3 regions of the Rhizobium mulingense genome follow, and region 3 is predicted to be linked to each of the others. Evidence: riboswitches for the same ligand, from Rfam matches in the RefSeq annotation. Region 3 holds a riboswitch; each other region holds the start of a gene.
The links. Region 3 has a riboswitch for thiamine pyrophosphate ahead of thiC (phosphomethylpyrimidine synthase ThiC). Riboswitches for the same ligand answer to the same signal wherever they lie in the genome.
Positions count from the first base shown of each region.

Region 1: linked by a shared signal. The riboswitch ahead of thiM (hydroxyethylthiazole kinase) and the one ahead of thiC (phosphomethylpyrimidine synthase ThiC) in region 3 are both predicted to bind thiamine pyrophosphate.
Region 2: linked by a shared signal. The riboswitch ahead of PYR71_RS14530 (ABC transporter permease) and the one ahead of thiC (phosphomethylpyrimidine synthase ThiC) in region 3 are both predicted to bind thiamine pyrophosphate.

Region 1 covers NZ_JARFVE010000003.1:554,764-562,223, reverse strand. The annotation lists gene PYR71_RS07565 (invasion associated locus B family protein) at 1-590, opposite strand, end outside; TPP riboswitch at 1,260-1,356, shown strand; gene thiM (hydroxyethylthiazole kinase) at 1,399-2,202, shown strand; gene thiE (thiamine phosphate synthase) at 2,199-2,834, shown strand; gene thiD (bifunctional hydroxymethylpyrimidine kinase/phosphomethylpyrimidine kinase) at 2,831-3,664, shown strand; gene PYR71_RS07545 (GNAT family N-acetyltransferase) at 3,881-4,360, shown strand; gene PYR71_RS07540 (glycoside hydrolase family 3 N-terminal domain-containing protein) at 4,385-5,407, shown strand; gene PYR71_RS07535 (ABC transporter substrate-binding protein) at 5,452-7,098, shown strand; gene PYR71_RS07530 (ABC transporter permease) at 7,156-7,460, shown strand, end outside.
Region 2 covers NZ_JARFVE010000005.1:390,906-398,365, forward strand. The annotation lists gene PYR71_RS14520 (ABC transporter substrate-binding protein) at 1-542, opposite strand, end outside; partial or broken gene PYR71_RS14525 (ABC transporter ATP-binding protein) at 611-1,422, opposite strand; gene PYR71_RS14530 (ABC transporter permease) at 1,419-2,225, opposite strand; TPP riboswitch at 2,434-2,547, opposite strand; gene soxR (redox-sensitive transcriptional activator SoxR) at 2,881-3,351, shown strand; gene PYR71_RS14540 (SDR family NAD(P)-dependent oxidoreductase) at 3,473-4,243, shown strand; gene PYR71_RS14545 (ArsR/SmtB family transcription factor) at 4,346-4,687, shown strand; gene PYR71_RS14550 (LysR family transcriptional regulator) at 4,764-5,657, shown strand; gene PYR71_RS14555 (formate dehydrogenase subunit gamma) at 5,791-6,270, shown strand; gene PYR71_RS14560 (formate dehydrogenase beta subunit) at 6,267-7,460, shown strand, end outside.
Region 3 covers NZ_JARFVE010000003.1:760,030-767,489, forward strand. The annotation lists gene PYR71_RS08410 (thiamine phosphate synthase) at 1-356, opposite strand, end outside; gene PYR71_RS08415 (thiazole synthase) at 353-1,126, opposite strand; gene thiS (sulfur carrier protein ThiS) at 1,128-1,325, opposite strand; gene thiO (glycine oxidase ThiO) at 1,322-2,308, opposite strand; gene thiC (phosphomethylpyrimidine synthase ThiC) at 2,311-4,143, opposite strand; TPP riboswitch at 4,239-4,370, opposite strand; gene PYR71_RS08435 (metallophosphoesterase family protein) at 4,658-5,926, shown strand; gene PYR71_RS08440 (AAA family ATPase) at 5,926-7,460, shown strand, end outside.

The DNA.
Region 1 (7,460 bases), 210 kb from region 3:
TTCGCGGCAGTGGATTGGAGTTCATCGAGGGCCGGGCTCAGCCCTTTGAGCGAGAAGCGGATATTGACGTCCTGGCCGTTCATCAGCCGCACCAGCCCTTCGGCGGCCGAACCCTTCTTGAGCGCTGCGGCCACCTTCGCATCCAAGGCCTGCTGCGCCCAGCATCCGGCCTCGTTGCAATTGCGATAATCGAGTTTGGCGACTGGCTTGCCGCCCGCCTTGATCGCCAGGCCGGCGGGCAGGAAGACATTGAGCGGCAGAAGGGCGGTCAGCACCAGCCGCGGCTTGCCCTTGCTCTTGCCTTGAGGAGCGGCCGGCGCGGTGGCGATCGCCAGCGTCAGGACATTGACGTTCTTGCCGTCCTTGGCGACTTGCGCCACTTGCGCGACTTCGCAGGCTGCCGCGTCGCCGGAGCCCGTGCAGCGATAGTACCAGTCGTCGAATTTCTGCGATTTGATGGCCGGTGCCTGGCCTTGAACCACCGCATCGGGAGCTTGTGAAAGGGACGGGACGGAAGAGCCGAGGACTATCAGGAGGGAGGCGACGGTCCGATGGCATCCCGTCATGCGGTTTGTCAAAATATGGCCCATTAAAATTGCAACTTCAGGAGGATTTTATTTATATTCAAGGCCATATCGCTACAATCGATCGCACCGTCAACCTGAACGTGTCAGAACGGTAAAGTTTCGGTTAGATATTTGCGTCGCGTTTCCAGCAGTTAAATCCCTTTTAATCACCCTGGCTCTCCTGACGGACATTGACCGGGAAATCCGAGACTTGACGGTACGGAAATGACAAAAGCCATAAGACAACACGCAACTTACGCGGAGCTGTCCATCTGCTCGTCTGCATTGAAAAACCGTAGGAACAAACGCGAAGGATGAATAAACAAATACAATCTCAAATTAAGGCAATCTTCTGTGAAGAGCATATTCTCTTCACAGAAGATTGCCTGAACACACCCTTCTACAAACAAACACCAAACTGCGGCAAAGCGGGAGGCTATTGCGCACCATTAAATATCAAAGTGTATTTCACCTGAATTGCACTCATGGTCGCCGCTGTTATTACTGACCAAAAAGCGAGGCAAAGGCAGGGCGGGCCGAGGATGCCTTCGCGCAACGCTGCGGTCGCAACCCGAATCGTTGGGCTCTCCGGCTGGCAAGATTCGCTGATCATCCGCCCTGGCGCAGCCGCCCTCGATCGCGGAATGTCATTTTCGGGATGACAGCCGCGTCCTTCTCTGCGAAAAAGAGCGCGATGAGAGACAGGGGCGTTCGTCGATAGACGGGCTGAGAAGAACCCTTCGAACCTGAACCGGATAATGCCGGCGGAGGGAGTCGCTCGGGGCATCGCCGTAGACGCCGCCCCGCGCCTGCCCCGCCTGAAAGGGGCGCCATGCAGAGCAAGACCACCTCGGGAGCCATGCTGGAGGCGATGCGCGAAAAGCCGCCGCTCGTCCACTGCATCACCAATTACGTCGCCATGAACATCGCCGCCAATGTCCTGCTTGCATCCGGCGCTTCGCCCGCCATGGTGCACGCGGCTGAGGAAGCCGGCGAATTCGCCGGCATCGCGAGCGCGCTGACCGTCAATATCGGCACGCTGTCGACGCAATGGCTCGACGGCATGCGGGCGGCGGCGAAGGCCGCGGCCTCAGCCGGCAAACCCTGGGTGCTCGATCCGGTGGCGCATTATGCGACCGCCTTTCGCCGCCAAGCGGTTGCCGATCTGCTGGCGCTGAAGCCCACGATCATCCGCGGCAATGCTTCCGAGATCATCGCGCTTGCCGGCGGGGAGAGCCGCGGCCAGGGCGTCGACAGTCGCGATCCGGTCGAGCAGGCGGAGGATTCGGCCCGCCGGCTCGCGGAGCGGCAGCAGGCCATCGTCGCCGTCACCGGAGCCGTCGATTTCGTGACCGACGGTGCCAGGGCGGTGCGCATCAAGGGCGGATCGGTGCTGATGCCGCAGGTCACCGCGCTCGGCTGCTCGCTCACCTGCCTCGCTGGCGCCTTCGCCGCCACAGCGCCCGAGGATCTGTTCGGGGCGACGGTCGCTGCGCTTGCGATCTTTGCCGTCGCCGGCGAAGATGCCGCGCTCGGCGCGGCCGGTCCCGGCTCCTTTGCCTGGCGCTTCCTCGATGCGCTGGCGGCGCTCGACGGCGAAGCGCTGGATGCGAGGGCGAGGGTATCGATCGCATGAAGGCTTTCGACCTTTCGCTCTATATCGTGCTCGATCCGGATCTCTGCGCCCCTATCGGCATGGTCGAGACCGCCCGGCTTGCCGTTGCCGGCGGCGCGACGATCGTGCAGCTGCGCGACAAACGGGCCGGCACGCTGGAGATGATCGAAACCGGCCGAGCCTTGAAACAGGCGCTCGATGGCACCGGCGCCCGCCTCATCGTCAACGACGACGTCGAGGCGGCGATCGCCATCGGCGCCGACGGGTTGCATATCGGCCAGGAGGACCTGAACGCGCGCGCCGCGCGGGAGATGATCGGTCCCGACATGATCCTCGGCCTCTCGGTCGAAACCGAGGCGCTCGCCGCCGCCGTCGATCCGGGTCTCGTCGATTATACGGGCGTCGGCCCGGTGTTTGCGACGCCGACCAAGGCCGACCACAAGCAGCCGATCGGCTTTGATGGTCTCGCCAGACTGGTGCAGCTCTCGCCGGTGCCGTCCGTCGCCATCGGCGGGCTGAAGGCGGATTATGTGGCCGAAGTCTTTGCCGCCGGCGCCAAGGGGCTTGCCGTCGTCTCAGCCGTCTGCGGCACGCCGGATCCTGCGGCAGCTACACGCCGCATCGCTGCAGAAATCCGAAAGGTTCACACATGATCCGTAACGTCCTCTCCATCGCCGGCTCCGATCCCTCAGGCGGCGCCGGCATCCAGGCCGATCTCAAGGCCTTTTCCGCCCGCGGCGTCTACGGCATGGCGGTGCTGACCGCGCTGACGGCGCAGAACACCCAAGGGGTCACCGGCGTGCATCTGGTGCCGCCGCCATTCGTCGCCGACCAGATCGATGCCGTCTTTGCCGATGTGCGCGTTGATGCCGTCAAGATCGGCATGATCGCCAATGCCGCCATCGCCGAGGCCGTCGCCGCCGCACTTTCTAGAGCTCTGACCGCAGCAACCGCCAACGGGCGCAGCATTCCTGTCGTCCTCGATCCCGTGATGATCGCCAAGGGCGGGGCCGCCCTGCTCGTACCCGGAGCGGTTGACGTGCTGACCCTGCGGCTGCTGCCGCTTGCCACGCTGCTGACGCCGAACCTGCCGGAGGCCGCCGCGCTGCTGCACCAACCGGTCGCGAGGAACCGGTCTGAGATGGCCGCGCAGGCCGAACAGCTGCGCGCGCTCGGCCCGGCCGCGGTACTGGTGAAGGGCGGCCATCTCGCTGGCGACGACAGCCCCGACGTGCTGGCCGCCGCCGACGGCCTGCACTGGTTCGAAGCCCAGCGGGTGCCGACCAAGAACACGCACGGCACCGGCTGCACGCTGTCGAGCGCGCTGGCGGCCGAGCTTGCCAAGGGCGCTTCGGCGCGGGAGGCGGTGGCTGTTGCCAAGGACTATCTCGCCGGCGCCATCGCAGCATCAGGAAGCCTTACCGTCGGCTCCGGCCACGGCCCGGTGCAGCATTTTCATGCACTCTGGAAAGACGGTGCATAAGCGCTCGGATCGACGAACCGCTCCCATCGAACGGCCCGGGTCTCCCCGGGCCGTTTTCGCCTGTGCCAGCCACTTGCATTGATCGCGCAGTCCAAAGCGGCTGCATCACCGGCGCCAATTGAAAAACCCTGTTGACAAGCCCGGCGAGATGGCCAAGTCTATGACATAAGAGGGATATATATTCCGTAACTACGGAATTACAGGAGGAATGTCGGGGTGCCAGACCTGCTTGTGAGCCTGTATTCCGCAAAGCTTGCCGAGCTGAAACAGAGAGCCGACAACGTCGGCGCCGCCATCCGCCCGGCACTCCCCCCGGAACTGCATCTCGTCGTCAACTGGGTTCGCGAACGGTTCAGCGAGAACTGGGCAAGCGAGGTCTCGGTCGCCTTCTCCCGCCAGCCCGTCGCTTGCCTGATCGCCGTCGAGGGTCGAGAACTGCTCGGCTTTGCCTGCTACGACACGACGGCCCGCGGCTTCTTCGGACCGACCGGCGTTGACCCGCAAGCGCGCGGCAAGGGCATCGGGCTCGCGCTGTTTTCCGCCTGCCTTCAGACTATGAGAGCGCTCGGCCATGCCTATGCCTTCATCGGCGATGCCGGTCCCATCGATTTTTACGCCAGGACCGCAGGCGCCATCACCATCCCGGCCCCCGACAAGGGCATCTACGAAGGCATGCTGAGAAGCATGCCGCAATGACCATCTGATACCGGAGTACTAGACTTGTCCTCGACCCCGCTCGCCCTTTTTGTCGGCCTTCCCAATCCGGTTCTTTCGGATGATGAATTTGCGCTCTTTCGCGAGACCAATCCGCTCGGCCTCTTCGTCGGCCGGCGCAATCAGCGCGAGCCGGCGCAGACCAAGCGGCTGATCGAACGCTTTCGCGAAGCCGTAGACCGAGACGACGCCCCCGTCTTCACCGACCAGGAGGGCGGCCGCGTCCAGCATCTCGATGCCGGCCCCTGGCCGCTCTTCCGCAGCTTCGGCCAGTTTGCCGAACTGGCGCGCCGCGATTTCGAGCTCGGCAAACGAGCCCTGCGCCTTTCCTCCCAGGCCATGGGGGCGATGATGACGGAACTTGGCCTTTCCAGCGGCTGCTCGCCCGTTCTCGACCTCGTCTTCGAGACGACGAGCGCGGTGATCGGCGCCCGCTCCTTCGGCCCGGATCCCGATGTCATCGCGGCCCTCGGCCGCGAGGTGGTCGACGGCCTGCTCGAGACCGGCAACATGCCTGTGATGAAGCACATTCCCGGCCATGGCCGCGCGACGCTCGACTCGCACAAGGAGCGTCCGGTCGTCGACGCCAGCCGCGAGACGCTCATCGCCACCGATTTCAAGCCCTTCGTCGCGCTGAAGGACACGCCTTGGGCGATGGTCGCCCATGTCGTCTACTCCGCCTACCATGGGGAATTGCCGGCCTCCGTCTCGCCTGTCATGCACGACGTCATCCGCAACGATCTAGGTTATGACGGTGTGCTGATCTCCGACTGCATCTTCATGGAGTCGCTCTCCGGCACGCTGCCGGAGCGCGTGAGCCAAGTGCTCGACGCAGGTTTCGACATCGCGCTGCACAGCCATGGCGACATTCCCGAAAGCGAAGCCGCTGCCAAAGCCGCCCGCCCACTGACGGATGCCGCGCTGCAGCGCATCGCCGCCGGCAAGGCCCGCCTCGGCAATCTCAAGATCGACGTCCGCGCCGCCCACCGCCAAGTCGAAGACATGTTTGCCAGCGCCTCGGTCTCCTGACCGGCGCGCCATCTCTCACCGCATAAGAAAAAGGGGAATAGAACATGAAAAAATATCTTCTTGCCGCCGCCGCGCTGTCGCTGCTTTCGGGCTCTGCCATGGCGCAGACGATCCTGACGGCGAATATCGAACCGGCGACGACCTGGGTTCGCAACTTCAACCCGTTCAACCAGACATCAGCGCGCCAGTCGACGCTCGATTTCATCTATGAGCCGCTTGTTATTTTCAACCGCTTCGACAGCAACAAGCCGGTCTATCGTCTGGCCGAAAGCTTCAAGTTGTCCGACGACCTGAAGAGCATTGAGTTCAAGCTGCGCCCCGACCTGAAATGGTCGGACGGCAAGCCGCTGACCTCAGCCGACGTCAAGTTCACCTATGATTACCTGAAGAAATTCCCGGCGCTCGACTTCGTCAGCATCTGGACGTTCGTCACCGACGTCCAGGCCGTCGACACCCAGACCGTGCGCTTCACGCTCGCCAATCCGAGTTCACTCGCCGCCGAACAGATCTCGCAGCTGCCGATCGTTCCCGAACATGCCTGGAAGGACGTCGCCGACCCGGTCACCTTCGCCAACGAAAACCCGGTCGGCAGCGGTCCGTTGACCGAAGTGCCGCGCTTCAACGGCCAGACCTACGACCAGTGCCGCAATCCGAACTACTGGGACAATGCGCATCTAAAGGTCGATTGCATGCGCTTCCCGCAGCTTGCCGACAACAACCAGATGCTGACGGCAACGGCCGACGGCACGCTCGACTGGGGCGTCTCCTTCATTCCCGATATCGACAATGTCTATGTGTCGAAGGACCCGGCGCATTTCCACTATTGGTATTCGCCGAGCAGCATGGTCGCCTTCCTGTTCAATTTGGAAACAGCGAACGAGAACAACAAGAAGGCCTTCAACGACCTGAAATTCCGGCGTGCCGTGTCGATGGCGCTCGACCGCAAGACGATGATCGACGTCGCCGGCTATGGCTATCCGACGCTGAACGAAGATCCCGGCCTGATGGGCGAGCTTTACAAGAGCTGGGCGGATCCGTCCGTCAAGGCCGACTTCGGCAAGTTCGCTACCTATGACGCCGACGCCGCCAAGGCGCTGCTCGACGAGGCCGGCTACAAGGACAAGGACGGCGACGGCTTCCGCGACAATCCCGACGGCAGCAAGATCTCCTTCTCGATCATTGTCCCGAACTCCTGGACCGACTGGGTCGACACCGTCAACATCGCTGTCGAAGGCATGCAGGCGATCGGCCTCGACGCCAAGATCGAAACGCCCGAAGAAGCAGTCTGGACCGGCAATCTCATCAACGGCAGCTTCGATGCGGCGATCAACAGCCTGCCGGCATCGGCCTCGCCCTACTACCCCTACAAGCGCGCCTTCAGCGCTTCGGACAAGGGCAAGACGCGCTTTACCGCGCAGCGCTGGTTCAATCCCGATGTCGAGAAGCTCGTCACCGAGTTCACCCATACCGCGGATTTCGCCAAGCAGAAGGAAACGATGAACAAGGCACAGCGCATCGTCGCCGAAAACATGCCGATGATTCCGGTGTTCAACAACCCGAACTGGTATCAATACAACACCAAGCGCTTCACCGGCTGGTCGACCAAGGAAAACCCCTTCGTCAATCCGTCGATCTCGCGGACGAACCCGGCACGCCTCTTGAACCTGCTCGCGCTCGAGCCGGCCAAGTAAAGGCATTGATCCCGGGAGCGGTGATTTCAACGCCGCTCCCGCCATGACGGAGTTCCCATGGCTTTCCTGCTTCGCCGCCTCGTCTTCTACATGGCAGCCTTCATCGCGGCAGCGACGATCAATTTCTTCCTGCCCCGGCTGATGCCGGGCGATCCGGTGCAGATCATGTTTTCGAGCGCCGGCACCGAATTGCCGCCGGAAAGCCTGCAGGCGCTGAAGCTGACCTTCGGCTTCGTCGATGGGCCGCTCTGGCAGCAATATCTCACCTATCTCGGCAGCATCTTCACCGGCGATCTCGGCCGCTCGATCAAATATTTCCCGCTGCCGGTCACCTCCGTGCTCGGCCATGCGCTGGTCTGGAC
Region 2 (7,460 bases), on a different contig from region 3:
AAATCGACCGAGCCATTGTCCAGCGCCTCGTAGGCGGAAGTGCCGAGGGTGACGGTCTTGACGTCGCCCGTGCCACCGTCGTTGCGGATCATCGCGGAAATCAGGGCGCTCTCCCAGGTGCCGCCAAAGCCGCCATAGGTCTTGCCATCGAGATCTTTAGGGCTCTTGATGTCGTCGCGTCCGCCCTTGTAGATCAGGCGCGCGGTTTCGGTCTGGACGACGCCGTAGACCATCTTCACGTCACCGCCGCCGGCGCGCTGCGTCATGGCCTCGATCTCGCTGCTGATGCCGAAATCGGCGACCCCGTTCGACACCAGCGTGCCGGCGCTGGTGTCGGTAAAGGGTAGAATTTCGACGTCGAGGCCGGCGGCTGCATAGAAGCCCTTCGCCTTGGCGACATAGATGCCGATATGGTTGGTGTTGGGCGTCCAGTCGAGCGCAATGCGAACCTTTGCCGACGCCGACTGGGCGAGGGCTGTGCGGCCGGCGAGGCTTGTCGCGAGGGCGGCGAGGATCGTCTGTCGACGGGTGAGAAGCAGCATGGTGACCTCCTCAGGTCTTAAGAGCATGGTGCCGAAAAGTGTGAGCGGTCTTCGGACGACATCATGCTCTACCTCTTTAAATTGGGACAGGATTCTGATTTAGGCCGACCGGCCTAAAATCATCCTGTTCTAGCGGATGAAGCAGGGTTTGCAGGATTTCGGTCTCGATCGCCTGGGCCGCCGGCGAGCCGAGATCGGCGATGCTTCTCGGGCGGGGCAGGGGGACGCGGAATTGGCGGATTATACGCGCCGGGCGGGCCGATAGCACGTAGATCCGGTCGGAGAGGAACACCGCCTCGCGAACATCGTGGGTGATCAGCAAGGCCGTCCAGCGATGTTGCGTCCACATGCCCTGCAGCCATTCCTGGATTTGCGTGCGTGTCAACGCATCCAGCGCGCCGAAAGGCTCGTCGAGCAGCAACATGTCTTGGCTCTGGACGACGGTGCGCAACAGCGCGGCGCGCTGGCGCATGCCGCCGGAGAGTTCGGCGGGATAATGGTGTTCGAAGCCGGCAAGGCCGAAATGCTCGAACAGCGGCGCCACGGTGGCGCGGGCGGCGCGGCGGCTCATGCCGCCCACCTCCAGGCCGAGGGCGGCATTGTCGATGATCCGGCGCCAGGGCATCAGCGCATCGCGTTGCGGCATGAAGGCAAAGGAATGCGGCGCCTGTTCCAGCGGGGCGCCCTTGAAGAGCAAGGCGCCTGAATCGGGTCGAAGCGCCTGGGTCAGCAATCGGAGCACCGTCGATTTTCCGGAGCCGGAGGGGCCGACGATCGAGACGAACTCGCCGCTTGCGACAGCGAGCGAAATGTCGCCGAGCACCTGCATGCCGTCGAAGGATTTCGAAATCTTGCGCAGTTCGACCAGTTCATCGGTCATCGACGGTGCTCCCCGGACGGTTGCCACGGCATGACGAGGCGCTCGATCATCAGCGTCACTCCGAAGAGGCAGAGTGTCAGCACGGCGCTGACAACGACGGCGGCGAGGACGAGATCCGGCCGGAAATTATTCTTGGCGTTGAGGATATAGATGCCGAGGCCGCGCGCGGCTCCCGCATATTCGGCAAAGATCGCGCCGACGACGGCATAGGTGATCGAGATCCTGAGGCCGGCGAAGAAATAGGGTAGCGAGGAGGGAAGCCGGGCCAAGCGGAAAATGCACCAGCGGCTTGCCTTCATCGAGTTCAAGAGTTCAGCGATGTCGCGGTCGGTCGCCTCATAACCCTGCAGCAAAGCGACGAGCAGCGGGAAGAAGGTGACGAGCGCCACCAGCAATATCTTCGGCAACAGGCCGAAACCGAACCAGAGGACGACGAGGGGCGCGATCGCCACCAGCGGCAGGGTCTGGCTGGCAATGAAGATCGGCAGCAATGCCCGGCGCATGAAGGGCATGAAATCCATCAGGATCGACGAGACGAAAGCGAAGGCGAGCGACAGGGCGAAGCCGCCGAGTGTGGCGCCGAGCGTCGGACAGGTGTTTGACATCAACGCTTCGCGGTTCAGCCAGCCCTGGTTCAGGATGCGCGAAGGCGCCGGCAGGATGGACGGTTTAATGCCGGAGAGATCGACATAAAGTTCCCATGCGGCCAGAAAGGCAAAGCCGGCGAGCAGGGCGGGGATCGCCCGGTACAGGGCGGCACCGAGCGCGGCAAGACGCGAATCCGATGGGGGTGGCGATGTCATCAGCGTCGATTTCAGGCTTTCGTCCGGCTGCATGCTTCTTCAGGTCGGAATCGATCCAAGGATAAAACCACGCAGCAATTCAAGGTGCCGCGGCGCCCTTGGCGCACTTGAAAAATCGCGCGGCGTCGCAGATGCGCAAACCTGTCGAAGACATCGGGAATGGTGCCGGCGAGACTGCCGGATATCGTAAAGGATGACACTTGTGCGCCGGAAAACATCTGAACCTCGCTCCGCTGGCATTACCCAGATCAGCTTTGAAGGGTCCGGAGGCTTGCGCTTCTCATCTCAGCCCCGGCGACACGGAGCTCCCCTGTTATTTCAGCGAAAACTATCATCGGGGTTTTCTTACCGCAACCGCAAAATCACACACCCCATCCGTCTGGTCGGAACCGAACCGCGAACGCGAAAAAACACCCGGGCGGAGTCCTGCCCGGGTGTTTTCCGAGGTCCCGTACCTGCCGGGAACGGAACCGGAGCTCGTCTCAGGCCGCTATATCGGCAGGACGCGGTCGTCGCGAGGGTGGCAAATGCCGGCGCCATGATTTCAGTCCGTTATCGACAGGGTGATCTCACTGTCGCTCCTTCCTGCACCTGGGCTTTACGCTTGGGGGAGCAGGCGTTATACAACCTCAACTAATATTGAGGTCAAGAGCCGATGGATACGATCACCGTTACGCCGCTCGGCAGGCTTTTGACGGTCGGCGAGGTGGCGGAACGCAGCGGTCTTGCCGTCTCGGCGTTGCATTTCTATGAGGCCAAGGGGTTGATCTCCAGCATCCGAACGCGCGGCAATCAGCGGCGTTACGGACGTGACGTGCTTCGCCGGCTCGGCATCATCAAGGTGGCGCAACGTGTCGGCATTCCGCTTTCGGAAATCCAGACGGCGTTTGCCTCCCTGCCGCAGGGGCGCACACCGACGGTTGCCGACTGGCAGACGCTGTCAGCGCGCTGGAAGAATGAACTCGACGAGCGAATCAGACGCCTCAGCCTGCTGAGAGACCGTCTGACTGGCTGCATCGGCTGCGGCTGTCTGTCGATCGAAAGCTGCCCCTTGCGCAATCCCTGCGATCGGCTTGGCGAGGAAGGGCCGGGTGCGCGGCTTCTAGAGAGCGAGAACGAAAGCTGAGCCTCCCGGAGCTCTCTCCTGCGGCGGAAAGATCGATGCGTGCCTTTCTTTCGGCCGGCGCGTTCATATGTTAAGGGCGAATGACGCAACCGGCGGCATCGTCCGCGAGGAGGACGGCTTCGTGTTCCATCCGAGACTATTTGAAAATCGCAATGTCGTCGTCACCGGCGCCGGGCGGGGCATCGGCCTCGAGGTGGCCCGGCAGTTCCTGGACTGCGGCGCGAAGGTGATCGTCCATACCGGGCGCAAACCGGGACGGGATCTGCCGGATTTCCTGCTTACGGCTGAATCGGAAAGACGGGCGCTGTTGCTGAACGCCGATTTCACCGCCGCCGGCGGCGCTGCGCAATTTGCGGAGGACGCTCTCGCCTTCTTCGACAAGGTGCATGTGCTCGTCAATAATGCCGGCACCATGCTCGGCCGTTTTCCGGCTGCGACGCTGACCGACGCAGATTATGAAGCGATCGTACGGCTGAACCAGACGTCGGTGGTGGCGCTGACCCGGGCGCTGTTGCCGGCATTGAAAGCGGCGGAAGGCGCGGCCATCGTCAACACGGTTTCGATTTCAGCGCTGACCGGCGGCAGTCCCGGTTCTTCGGTCTATTCGGCCTCGAAAGCCTTTGTTTCCACCTATTCCAAGGCGCTTGCCCGTGAGCTGGCGCCGGATGGCATCCGGGTCAATTGCGTCTCGCCGGGAACGATCGAGACGGATTTCCATGAGCGCTATTCCTCCCGCGAAAAGCTGGAGCAGACGAGAAAATCCATTCCCTTGCAACGGCTCGGCACGGCCGAGGATTGCGCTCCCGCCTATCTGTTCCTCGCGGCTCCTTCTCTCTCCGGATACATTACGGGCCAAGTCCTCGAGATCAATGGCGGTCAGCTTATCTGCTGATTTACTTGGACCTTTTTTGGCATTTCATCACATTTGACGAATTCGCTTGTGCGAATATGCTATTGTGCTGATCTACCTTTTGCTCCCCTTCCGAGATGCCGAATGCCGTTGCCTAAACCGGAGCCGGGGATGACCGGCCAGGAATTGCAGAAACTCGCTGCAAAAGCCCATGAAGCGAGCGATCTGCTGAAGGCGCTGGCACATCAGAGCCGACTTCTGATCCTCTGCATCCTCGCGAGTGAGGAGCGGACGGTGGGTGAAATCGAGAGCATTCTCGGCATACAACAGGCAATGGTCTCGCAACAGCTCGCGCGTCTGAGGCTCGAAGGGCTGGTCAATACGCGCCGTCAGGGCAGGCTGGTCTATTACAGTATCGGCAATCTCAGCGTGCCTGCCTTCCTCGAATCGCTGTTCGATCTTTTTCCGGCTGTCGAAAACGGTTAAAGCATGACTGGTCGCACGGTGGCTGCGCAGAAGATGGGCTGGATCCGGATGCTGTCATACCGGGTCGGGAGACCGCATGATCGACAAGCTGGAATTCTTCATCGCGCTTGCCAATGAAAAGCATTTCGGCCGCGCTGCGGAGGAATGCGGGATTTCGCAGCCGACGCTCTCGGCCGCCATCCGCCAGCTGGAGGATCAGCTCGGCGTCATGCTGGTGCAGCGCGGGTCGAGGTTTCAGGGGCTGACGCCGGAGGGGCAGCGTGTGCTCGAATGGGCGCGGCGCATCGTCGGCGATGCCCGCACCATGCGCGAGGAAATGCGCGCGGCGCGGCGCGGTCTTTCCGGCCACATTCGTCTCGCCGCCATTCCGACGGCCCTGGCCATGCTTTCGCGCATCACCACGCCCTTCCAGGAACGACATCCCGGCGTCACCTTCTCGATCGTCTCGCGTAATTCGCTGCAGGTGCTGAGCATGCTCGAAAATCTCGAGATCGACGCCGGTATCACCTATCTTGAAAATGAGCCGCTCGGGCGTGTCACCAGTGTTCCCCTCTATGCCGAGCGCTATCATCTGATCACGGCTGCGGGCAGCCCGCTATCTGACCGCGACAGTGTGACCTGGAAGGAGGTCGGCGATCTTCGGCTTTGTCTATTGACCGCCGACATGCAGAACCGACGCATCATCAACCGCCACTTGACGGAAGCCGGGGCCACGGTGCATCCAACACTCGAATCCAACTCGATGATCGTGCTGTTCTCGCATGTCAGAACCGGACGCTGGGCAAGCATCATGCCGCGCAACGTCGCGAAATCATTTGGATTCCCAATAGAAATCCGAATGATTCCGATCGTTGAGCCCGAGGCCCACCATCTGGTCGGCCTCGTCGCGCCCTACCGCGAGCCCTTCACGCCGCTCGTGTCTGCCTTGCTGCATGAAGCGCGCGTGCTCGTGCGCGATGAAGAGCTCTGATAGAAAAAACCTATCAATCCACGAGATAGCTTTATTGATCGGCAACGGCTTCCCTGAGATGCTGCATGACGGATGGCCTGATGCTGGGGAGGGCGCCATTCCGCAACGAGCCAGCGGCTGGGAGGGCTGCCTTATGACCATTCATATCGCCGAAGGCGATATCGCAGCGCGCACGCGTTCCATTGTCGCCGACCTTCGCTTCCTTGAAGGGCCGCTGCTTCCCATTCTTCATCAAGTTCAGCAGGAATTCGGCTATGTGCCGCAGCAAGCCCTGCCCGTGATCGCGGAGGAACTGAACCTTTCGCGTGCCGAGGTGCATGGCGTGATGACCTTTTATCACGATTATCGCGACCACCCCGGTGGGCGGCATGTGCTGAAGCTCTGTCGCGCCGAGGCCTGTCAGTCGATGGGTGGTGACGCGCTGGCTGAGCGCATCAAGGCGCTGCTCGGCATCGATTTTCACCAGACGACGCTGGACGGCAGCGTGACGCTGGAGGCGGTCTACTGCCTCGGGCTCTGCGCCTGCGCGCCGTCGGCAATGCTCGACGGCGAGGTGTATGGCCGGGTCGACGATCAGATGGCGACAGAACTCGTTGCGGAGGCGCGCCGATGACAGTCAAGATATATGTTCCGCGCGATGCCGCTGCGCTGGCGCTCGGGGCCGAAAAGGTGGCAAAGGCGATTGCCCAGGAGATCGTCGCCCGCGGCCTCGATGCCGAGATCGTGCGCAACGGCTCGCGCGGAATGTTCTGGCTGGAGCCGCTGGTCGAGGTCGAGCTTGCCGGCAAGCGCATCGGCTACGGACCGGTGAAGGCAAAAGATGTGTCCGGTCTTTTCGACGCCGGGATCGTCAACGGCGGCGATCATCCCCTCTGTCTCGGGGAGGTTGAAGACCTCCCGTTCCTGAAGCAACAGACCCGCCTGACATTCGCCCGCTGCGGCGTTATCGATCCGCTCTCGCTTTCGGATTATGAGGCGCATGGCGGCCTTGCCGGCCTCCGCCGCGCCGTTTCGATGGCGCCCGCCGAAATCGTCCAGGAAGTCACCGATTCCGGCCTGCGTGGACGCGGCGGCGCGGGTTTCCCCACCGGCATCAAGTGGAAGACCGTTCTCGATGCGGCCGGCGAGCGCAAATATATCGTCTGCAATGCCGATGAGGGCGACAGCGGCACCTTTGCCGACCGGATGATCATGGAGGGTGATCCCTTCGTGCTGATCGAAGGCATGGCGATATCAGGACTTGCGACCGGCGCCACGAAGGGCTTCATCTACACGCGTTCGGAATATCCGCATGCGATTGCTGCGATGAGCGAGGCCGTCGGCATCGCGCGACAGGCTGGGATTCTTGGCCCGTCGGTACTCGGCTCGGGCCGCGCTTTCGATATCGAAGTGCGCACCGGCGCCGGCGCCTATGTCTGCGGCGAGGAGACGGCCCTTTTGAACAGCCTCGAAGGCAAGCGCGGCGTCGTGCGCGCCAAACCGCCACTGCCGGCGCATAAGGGACTGTTCAACTGTCCGACCGTCATCAACAACGTGATCTCGCTCGCTTCCGTGCCGGTAATCATGGAGAAGGGCGCCGCCTTCTATCGTGATTTCGGCATGGGCCGGTCACGCGGCACCATCCCGCTGCAGATCGCCGGCAATATCAGATATGGCGGTCTTTATGAGACAGCCTTCGGTCTTTCGCTCGGCGATATCGTCGACAGGATCGGCGGTGGTACGGCGACGGGACGGCCGGTCAAGGCCGTGCAGGTCGGCGGGCCACTCGGGGCCTATTTCCCGCGGGCGCTGTTCGACACGCCG
Region 3 (7,460 bases):
AGGGCAACATAGTCCGGTGCGGCGGCCAACGCGGTTTCTAATTCTGACGGATCGTGCGTGGAAAGGCCGAGCTTCAGGCCGACGCGCCGAATGGCAGCCAGATCGGCCGCCATCAGGTCTTCCTGCCCGAGATGAATGAAATCGCATCCCTCGTCGATTGCCAGCCTCCAGTAATCGTTGATGATCAATTGGCAGTCCGCTGCCGCGCAGGCGGCTTTCGCACGCCGGATCTCCTCGCGAAGCACCGGCTCCGGCCGGTCCTTGATGCGCAGCTGGATAAGTTTGACGCCGAGCGGTACGAGACGCTCGATCCATTCGGCGCTGTCGACGATGAGATAGAAAGGGTCGAGCTTCATGAGAAGACGGCCTTCCCGATGACGGGAGTGGAAGGAACGGCCATGTCGCGTGGCTCCAGCGGCACGGCGCCATGCGCAAGACGGCCGGCATCGATGGCAAGCGCGAAGGCTTCGGCCATAGCAGCGGGATCGCCCGCGCCGGCAACGGCAGTGTTGAGAAGAACGGCATCATACCCGTACTCCATCACCGCGGCGGCGTGAGACGGGCGGCCGATGCCGGCATCGACGATGAGCGGCACTTCAGGAAAATGCGCTCGGAATGACCGCAGTGCCATCGGGTTCACCGGTCCCATGGCGGAGCCGATCGGCGCGCACCAGGGCATCAGGATGCGGCAGCCGGCCTCCAGCAGCTTTTCGGCGACGACAAGGTCGTCGGTCGTATAGGGGAAGACCTGAAAGCCCTCTCCGGTCAGGATGCGTGCCGCTTCGACAAGGCCGAAGACATCGGGCTGCAGCGTATCGTGATGGCCGATCACTTCGAGCTTGATCCAGTCGGTGCGGAAAACGTCGCGAGCCATCTTCGCTGTCAGCACAGCCTCCTGCACGCTGTGGCAGCCGGCCGTATTCGGCAGCACCCGTACGCCGAGCTCGCGGATCAGCTCGAAGAAGGCGCCGCCCGCCTTGCCGCCGGCCGCCTCGCGTCGCAGCGAGACGGTGACAATTTCCGCCTTCGAGCGTCTCACGGCTTCTGCCAGGACGGCGGGCGATGGGTAGCGGGCGGTGCCGAGCAGCAGCCGGGAATGGACCTCGATGTCGTAGAGTTTCAGCATGTCAGCCTCCCTGCATCGGTGAGAGAATTTCAATGCGGTCGCGCTCGCCGAGCATGAAATCGGCACGATCCTCGCGGTGCACCAGTTCGCCGTTCACCGCGGTTGCGAGCCACCCGCCTTCGTAGTCCAGAGCGAGAAGCAGATCTGCGAGCGTCGCGGCCGCGACCTCCTGTTCCTCGCCATTGATGATGAAGGTCATGACGCCCTCCTTTCAGGCTGTCCTTGTTCGGTGAGAAGACGCCGCGCGACCTCTGCGGCCATGGCCGGCGCCAGCAGAAAGCCGTGGCGGTAGAGGCCGTTGACATGGAGGGTGCGTCCCTCCTGTGTCACACGCGGCAGATTGTCCGGATAGGCGGGCCGCACGCCTGCGCCGGTTTCCGTAACCCGTGCCTCGCCGAAGGCAGGATGCAAGGCGTAGGCGGCGTTCAGCAATTCCATCAGCGAACGTGCGCTAATCGGGCCGTCATCGTCGCTTTCGATCATCGTCGCGCCGACCATGAAGCGGTTTTTTTCGCGCGGCACAATATAGATCGGGTGGCGCGGATGCAGCAGGCGAACGGGGCGGGAGAGACTGACCTCGCCCGTTTCGATGCACAGCATCTCGCCACGAACACCGCGCAATCCGGGCAGCCGGCCGATCTGGGCGGCACCGGTGCAGTCGATTACCCGGTCACAATTGGCAAGGTCAGCTTCGCCCGTGACGCCGAGCATAAGACGCATGCGGGCGTCCTCAAGCCCTGCGGCCAGGGCCGCGAGTGCCTGCCGTGGGTCGAGATGCGCTTCCTGCCGGAAGAACAGCGCCCCGCGGAAGCGGCCGGCGAGATCAGGCTCCAAAGCGGCGATCGCCGCCTCGTCCAGCCATTCCCATCCGCTTGTCCGGCGGGAAAAGCGGTCGAGCTCGCCGGCATCGCGCCCGCCGGCCACGACAAGCGTTCCCCGGCGATTGACATGGCCGGGCAATGCCGCCTCCCACCAATCGGCGGCAAGGCGACCGAGCGTCAGCACCGGCTCCTCCGCACTTTCCCGTTCGCACCACGGCGCCAGCATGCCGCCGGCAAAGCCGGATGCGCCGGCCCCGGCCTTGTCGGCCTGCTCCGCGAGGGTGACGCGGAAGCCGTGGCGATAGAGCTGCCAGGCCACGGTGAGGCCGGCAACGCCGGCCCCTTTGACGAGAACGCGCATGGTCATTCTCCGGCTGGAGTTTTCGCGACCTCTGCGGCCGGCATGTAGAGATCGCCGCCATCGCGGTACTTGGCCGCCATAGCTTCTAATCCTTCCTTCTGGGCTTCGGCGCGAATGTCGTGGGAAATTCGCATGGAGCAGAATTTCGGGCCGCACATCGAACAGAAGTGCGCCACCTTGTGCGCCTCCTTCGGCAGGGTCTCGTCGTGGAAGGAACGGGCCGTATCCGGGTCGAGGGAGAGATTGAACTGGTCCTCCCAGCGGAATTCGAAGCGTGCGCGCGACAGCGCATCGTCGCGGATGCGGGCGGCCGGATGTCCCTTGGCGAGATCGGCCGCATGGGCGGCGATCTTGTAAGTGATGACGCCGGTCTTGACGTCGCTGCGGTCAGGCAGTCCCAGATGCTCCTTCGGCGTGACGTAGCAGAGCATGGCCGTGCCGAACCAGCCGATCATCGCGGCCCCGATGCCGGAAGTGATGTGGTCATAGCCCGGCGCGATGTCGGTCGTCAGCGGTCCGAGCGTATAGAAGGGGGCTTCGCCGCAGACCTTGAGCTGCTTGTCCATATTCTCTTTGATCTTGTGCATCGGCACATGGCCGGGGCCTTCGATCATCACCTGGCAGTCCTTCGCCCAGGCAATCTTGGTCAATTCGCCAAGGGTTTCGAGTTCGGCAAATTGTGCTGCGTCATTGGCGTCCGCGATCGACCCCGGACGCAAACCGTCGCCGAGCGAGAATGAGACGTCATAGGCACGGCAGATGTCGCAGATTTCCTCGAAATGCTCGTAGAGGAAACTCTCCTTGTGGTGATGCAGACACCACTTGGCCATGATCGAGCCGCCGCGTGAGACGATGCCGGTGACGCGATTGACGGTGAGCGGGATATAGGCCAGCCGCACGCCGGCATGGATGGTGAAATAATCGACGCCCTGCTCGGCCTGTTCGATCAGCGTATCCCGATAGACTTCCCAGGTCAGATCTTCGGCAATGCCGTTCACCTTCTCGAGCGCCTGGTAAAGCGGCACGGTGCCGATCGGAACCGGCGAATTGCGAATGATCCATTCCCGGATGTTGTGAATGTTGCGGCCGGTGGAAAGGTCCATGACCGTGTCGGCGCCCCAGCGGATCGCCCAGACCATCTTCTCCACCTCTTCCGCCATCGACGAGGTGACCGCCGAATTGCCGATATTGGCGTTGATCTTCACCAGGAAATTGCGGCCGATGATCATCGGTTCGGTTTCGGGGTGGTTGATATTGGCGGGGATGATCGCCCTGCCCTCGGCGACTTCCCGCCGCACGAATTCGGGCGTCACGAAATCCGGAACATGCGCGCCGAAGCTCTCGCCGTCGCGCGCGAGCACCTCCTTCGCGGCCTGCCGGCCGAGGTTTTCGCGGATCGCAATAAACTCCATTTCCGGGGTGACAATGCCGGCACGCGCATAGGCGAGCTGGGTGACGGCACGTCCGGCCTTTGCCTTCAGCGGCGTGTTGCGAATGGGAAATTCCGGCGTCAGCCGCTCGCCGGTGGCAAAACCATTGTCTTCAGGCTTCACCACCCGGCCTTCATAGGCTTCGACGTCGCCACGCGCCCTGACCCATGCTTCGCGCAAACGCGGCAGCCCGGCGTCGATAGAAACCACATGGGCCGGATCGGTATAGGGGCCGGAGGAATCATAGACCGTAACCGGCGGCTCGCCGGAGGTCGGGTGAAGGCTGATTTCGCGCATCGGCACGCGCAGATCCGGATAGAGCGTTCCGGGCTTGACGATCTTGGTCGAGGCCGGAAGCGAGCCGGTGGTGACGACGGGAGTAAGCTGGGGTGCAACAATATTCATGGATGAGGCTCCAAGGTTTGACGTTTGGAGACCCAGTTCCAGTGTTGGAATGATGGAAAGACGCCTTGCGCGACAAAGCGAAAATCCGCCCAACAGCCGCAGCGTCCGCACCGTCCCTACGCCAGTATGAACTGGATCAGGTTCAACGGGTCACTGCGCCACAACAGGCAAAGCCGTATCGTCTAGCAGAATCTCAGCCCCTTGCCGGGACACCCCTGGTGAATGTTGGCCATCAAAGACCGCAGCGGCCTTTGTGTCAAGAAGCCCTTTTGCGTTTCAAGGCAGTGGCTGTCGATGCTGGTCGCCGATCGGCTGGGATCGCAGAGTGTGCCGGCGGCCGTACCGGCGCCGGTCTACCAACATTGATTGTGGATGGGCCGGTTTGCCGGCCCATTTCGCTCGCGCCCCTTGGAGGCGTGCTCCATAGTCTCATGCTCACGGTCAGGACAGCGACCGCGCGTTCACCTGTCCGACGGCACCGGCTCATCGTCCTATCCACGCGGCTTTTGCATTCATGGCCTATCGTTTCGTCCACACTGCCGATCTCCATCTCGACTCTCCCCTGCGTTCCCTGGCGCTTCGCAACGCCGAGCTGGCCGATCTCGTGAGTGACGCCAGCCGGCAGGCGCTGATCGTGATCGTCGACCTTTGCCTCGAGGAGCAGGTCGATGCACTCGTTATCGCCGGCGATCTCTATGACGGCGAGCAGACGTCGATGAAGACGGCGCGCTTCCTGGCAAGCCAGCTGGAACGGCTGCACCGGGCGGGGATTGGTGTCTTCAAGATTCGCGGCAATCACGACGCGATGTCGAAGATCGCCAGGGAGCTGGTGATGCCCCACACGGTGAAGATCTTCGGCGGCCATGCCGAGACCGTGGAGGCGACAAAAGGCAGCCTGTCGATCGCGATCCACGGTCTGAGCTTTGCCAAGCCGCAAGCGCCGGACCCGCTTCTGCCGAAGTACAAGCCGCCGGTGGCGGGAGCGGTCAATATCGGCATCATGCATACGAGCCTTGCCGGATCCGCCGGCCATGACGTCTATGCGCCCTGCAACGTACTCGACCTTCACGCCTGGGGATTCGACTACTGGGCGCTCGGGCATCTTCATCAGCGGAGCCAGTATCCCGGCACGGCGACGATCATCATGCCCGGCATGCCGCAAGGCCGCGACATCAACGAGTCGGGCGTCAAAACCGTTTCGCTGGTGACCGTGGCGGACGACCGGACGGTGACGGTCGAGGAGCGGCGCACCAGCATCGCGCAGTTCGAGCGCGTCGATGTCGACCTCACGGGTGTCGATGATTGGCGTGATGCGGCCATGGCGATCGAAGCGGCACTGACGGCGCAGCGCGACCATACGGCCTCGCCGCATCTCGTCGCGCGCCTCAGGCTTTCCGGTCGCACGCCGCTCTCCTGGCAGCTTCGCCGCGATGTCGACCTCATGCAGGCGGAAGCCGAGCAGCGCGGTGACCGGATCGGCCGAACCTGGATCGAGAAGCTGGAACTCGCCTTCGAAGCGCCCTCGATCCTCGCAGCCGAATCCGCCGCCGATCCCGTCATCGAACTCGGCGCGCTGATGCGGGACGAGGTCATCGCCCGCAGCGGCTTTCGCGACGATGTCAGGGAGATGGTTCGCGACCTGCTCGCCGACCTGCCGCCCGAAAGCCGGGCCTTTGCCGGACATGACGAGGCGGGTTTCGAACGCTTCATCGACAGCCTTCTCGCTGACGGCGCCGAGGACATCGCTGCCCGGATGAAGGCCGCGGAGCGGGGAGACAGCTGATGCGCCTGCGCCGTCTCGACCTCATCCGTTATGGCAAGTTCACCGACCACTCGATCGACTTCGGCGCGGTCCGACCGGGTTCGCCCGATCTGCACATCGTCTATGGCCTCAACGAAGCGGGCAAGTCGACCACCTTCGCCGCCTATCTCGATCTGCTCTACGGCATAGGCGAGCGCAGCACCTATAATTTCCTGCATCCCTACAATACGATGAAGGTCGGTGCGCGGCTGGAATTCGGTGGCGCGCACCACGAGCTGGCGCGGCTAAAATTGCGGACCGGCAGCCTCGTCGATGATCGGGGACAGGCTGTGAACGAGGCGCTGCTCGCGGGCGCGCTCGGCGGCGTCGGCCGCGAGGCCTATCGCACCATGTTCTCGCTCGACGACCAGTCGCTCAAGGAAGGCGGCAACGCCATCATTCAAAGCAAGGGCGAGCTCGGCGAGTTGCTGTTCTCGGCAAGCTCGGGTCTCGCCGGCCTCAGCCGCTCGCTGGTGACGGCCGTCGACGAAGCCAATGGGATTCACAAGAAGCGGTCGTCGAGCACGAAGCTTGCGGAACTCAAACGCTCGCTCGAAGCGCTGAAGGCCGAGCGCAATGCCATCGACACGCTTGCCTCCACCTATTCGGGCCTGAAATCGACCCTCGAGCAGGCCGACGCCGCCTATGCCGCCACGACGCGGAAACTGGCCGAGGCCAAGGCGCGGCACCAGGAGCTGACGCGTCTTCTTGGCGCCCTGCCGGCGGCGCTGGAACTCCGGCGGCTGGACGCCGACGCAGCTGGCATGGGCGATCTGCCGCGGCCGCCGGCCGAATGGTTCACACTGCTGCCGCAGCTTTTCCGCGACGAGACGCGGCTGCAGGCGCTTGTCGAAACCGCCGACCGCACGCTGCGCCAGCTTGCCGACGAGATCGAGGCGATCACGATCGACGACAAGGCGCTGGCGATCGCCGCGCATATGGACATGCTGGATCAGGGGCGTGTGCGCTATCTCGCGGCTGAAAGCGACCTGCCGAAGCGCCGGCTGGCGCTGGCCGAACAGGAAGGCGAGCTGGTGCGGCTGCTGGCCGATCTCGAGCAGCCGGGCCATGCGACGCCCGAGGCGCTGCTCCTGCCCGCCTCGCTGATCGGCATCATCCGCGATCTCATCGAGCGACGTTCCGGCGTCGAGGCCAACCTGGCTGCCGCAGGCCGCGAACTGGTGCGAGCGCGCGAGAATCTCGAAAGGCTGAACAAGGAAGGCGGCTCGCAAAATGGAGCCGCGATCCTCGATCCCGCACGTCTCGGCCGCATCGAGGCGGCCCTGAGCCGGCTGGCCGGGTCCGATCTCGCAACGCGGCTCACCGTGGAAGAACGCACACTCGTGCAGGCGAAGCGAATACAGGAGAAGCAGTTCGCACAGCTTGCGCCCTGGTCAGGTGATGCCGTCGCTCTGCAGCGGACGAGCGCGGCGGAGCCTCGGCAGACCGAGGCTTGGCGTGGCCAGGCGATCTCCATCGACAAGCGGATTGCGGATCACGAGGCACGGCTGCGCGA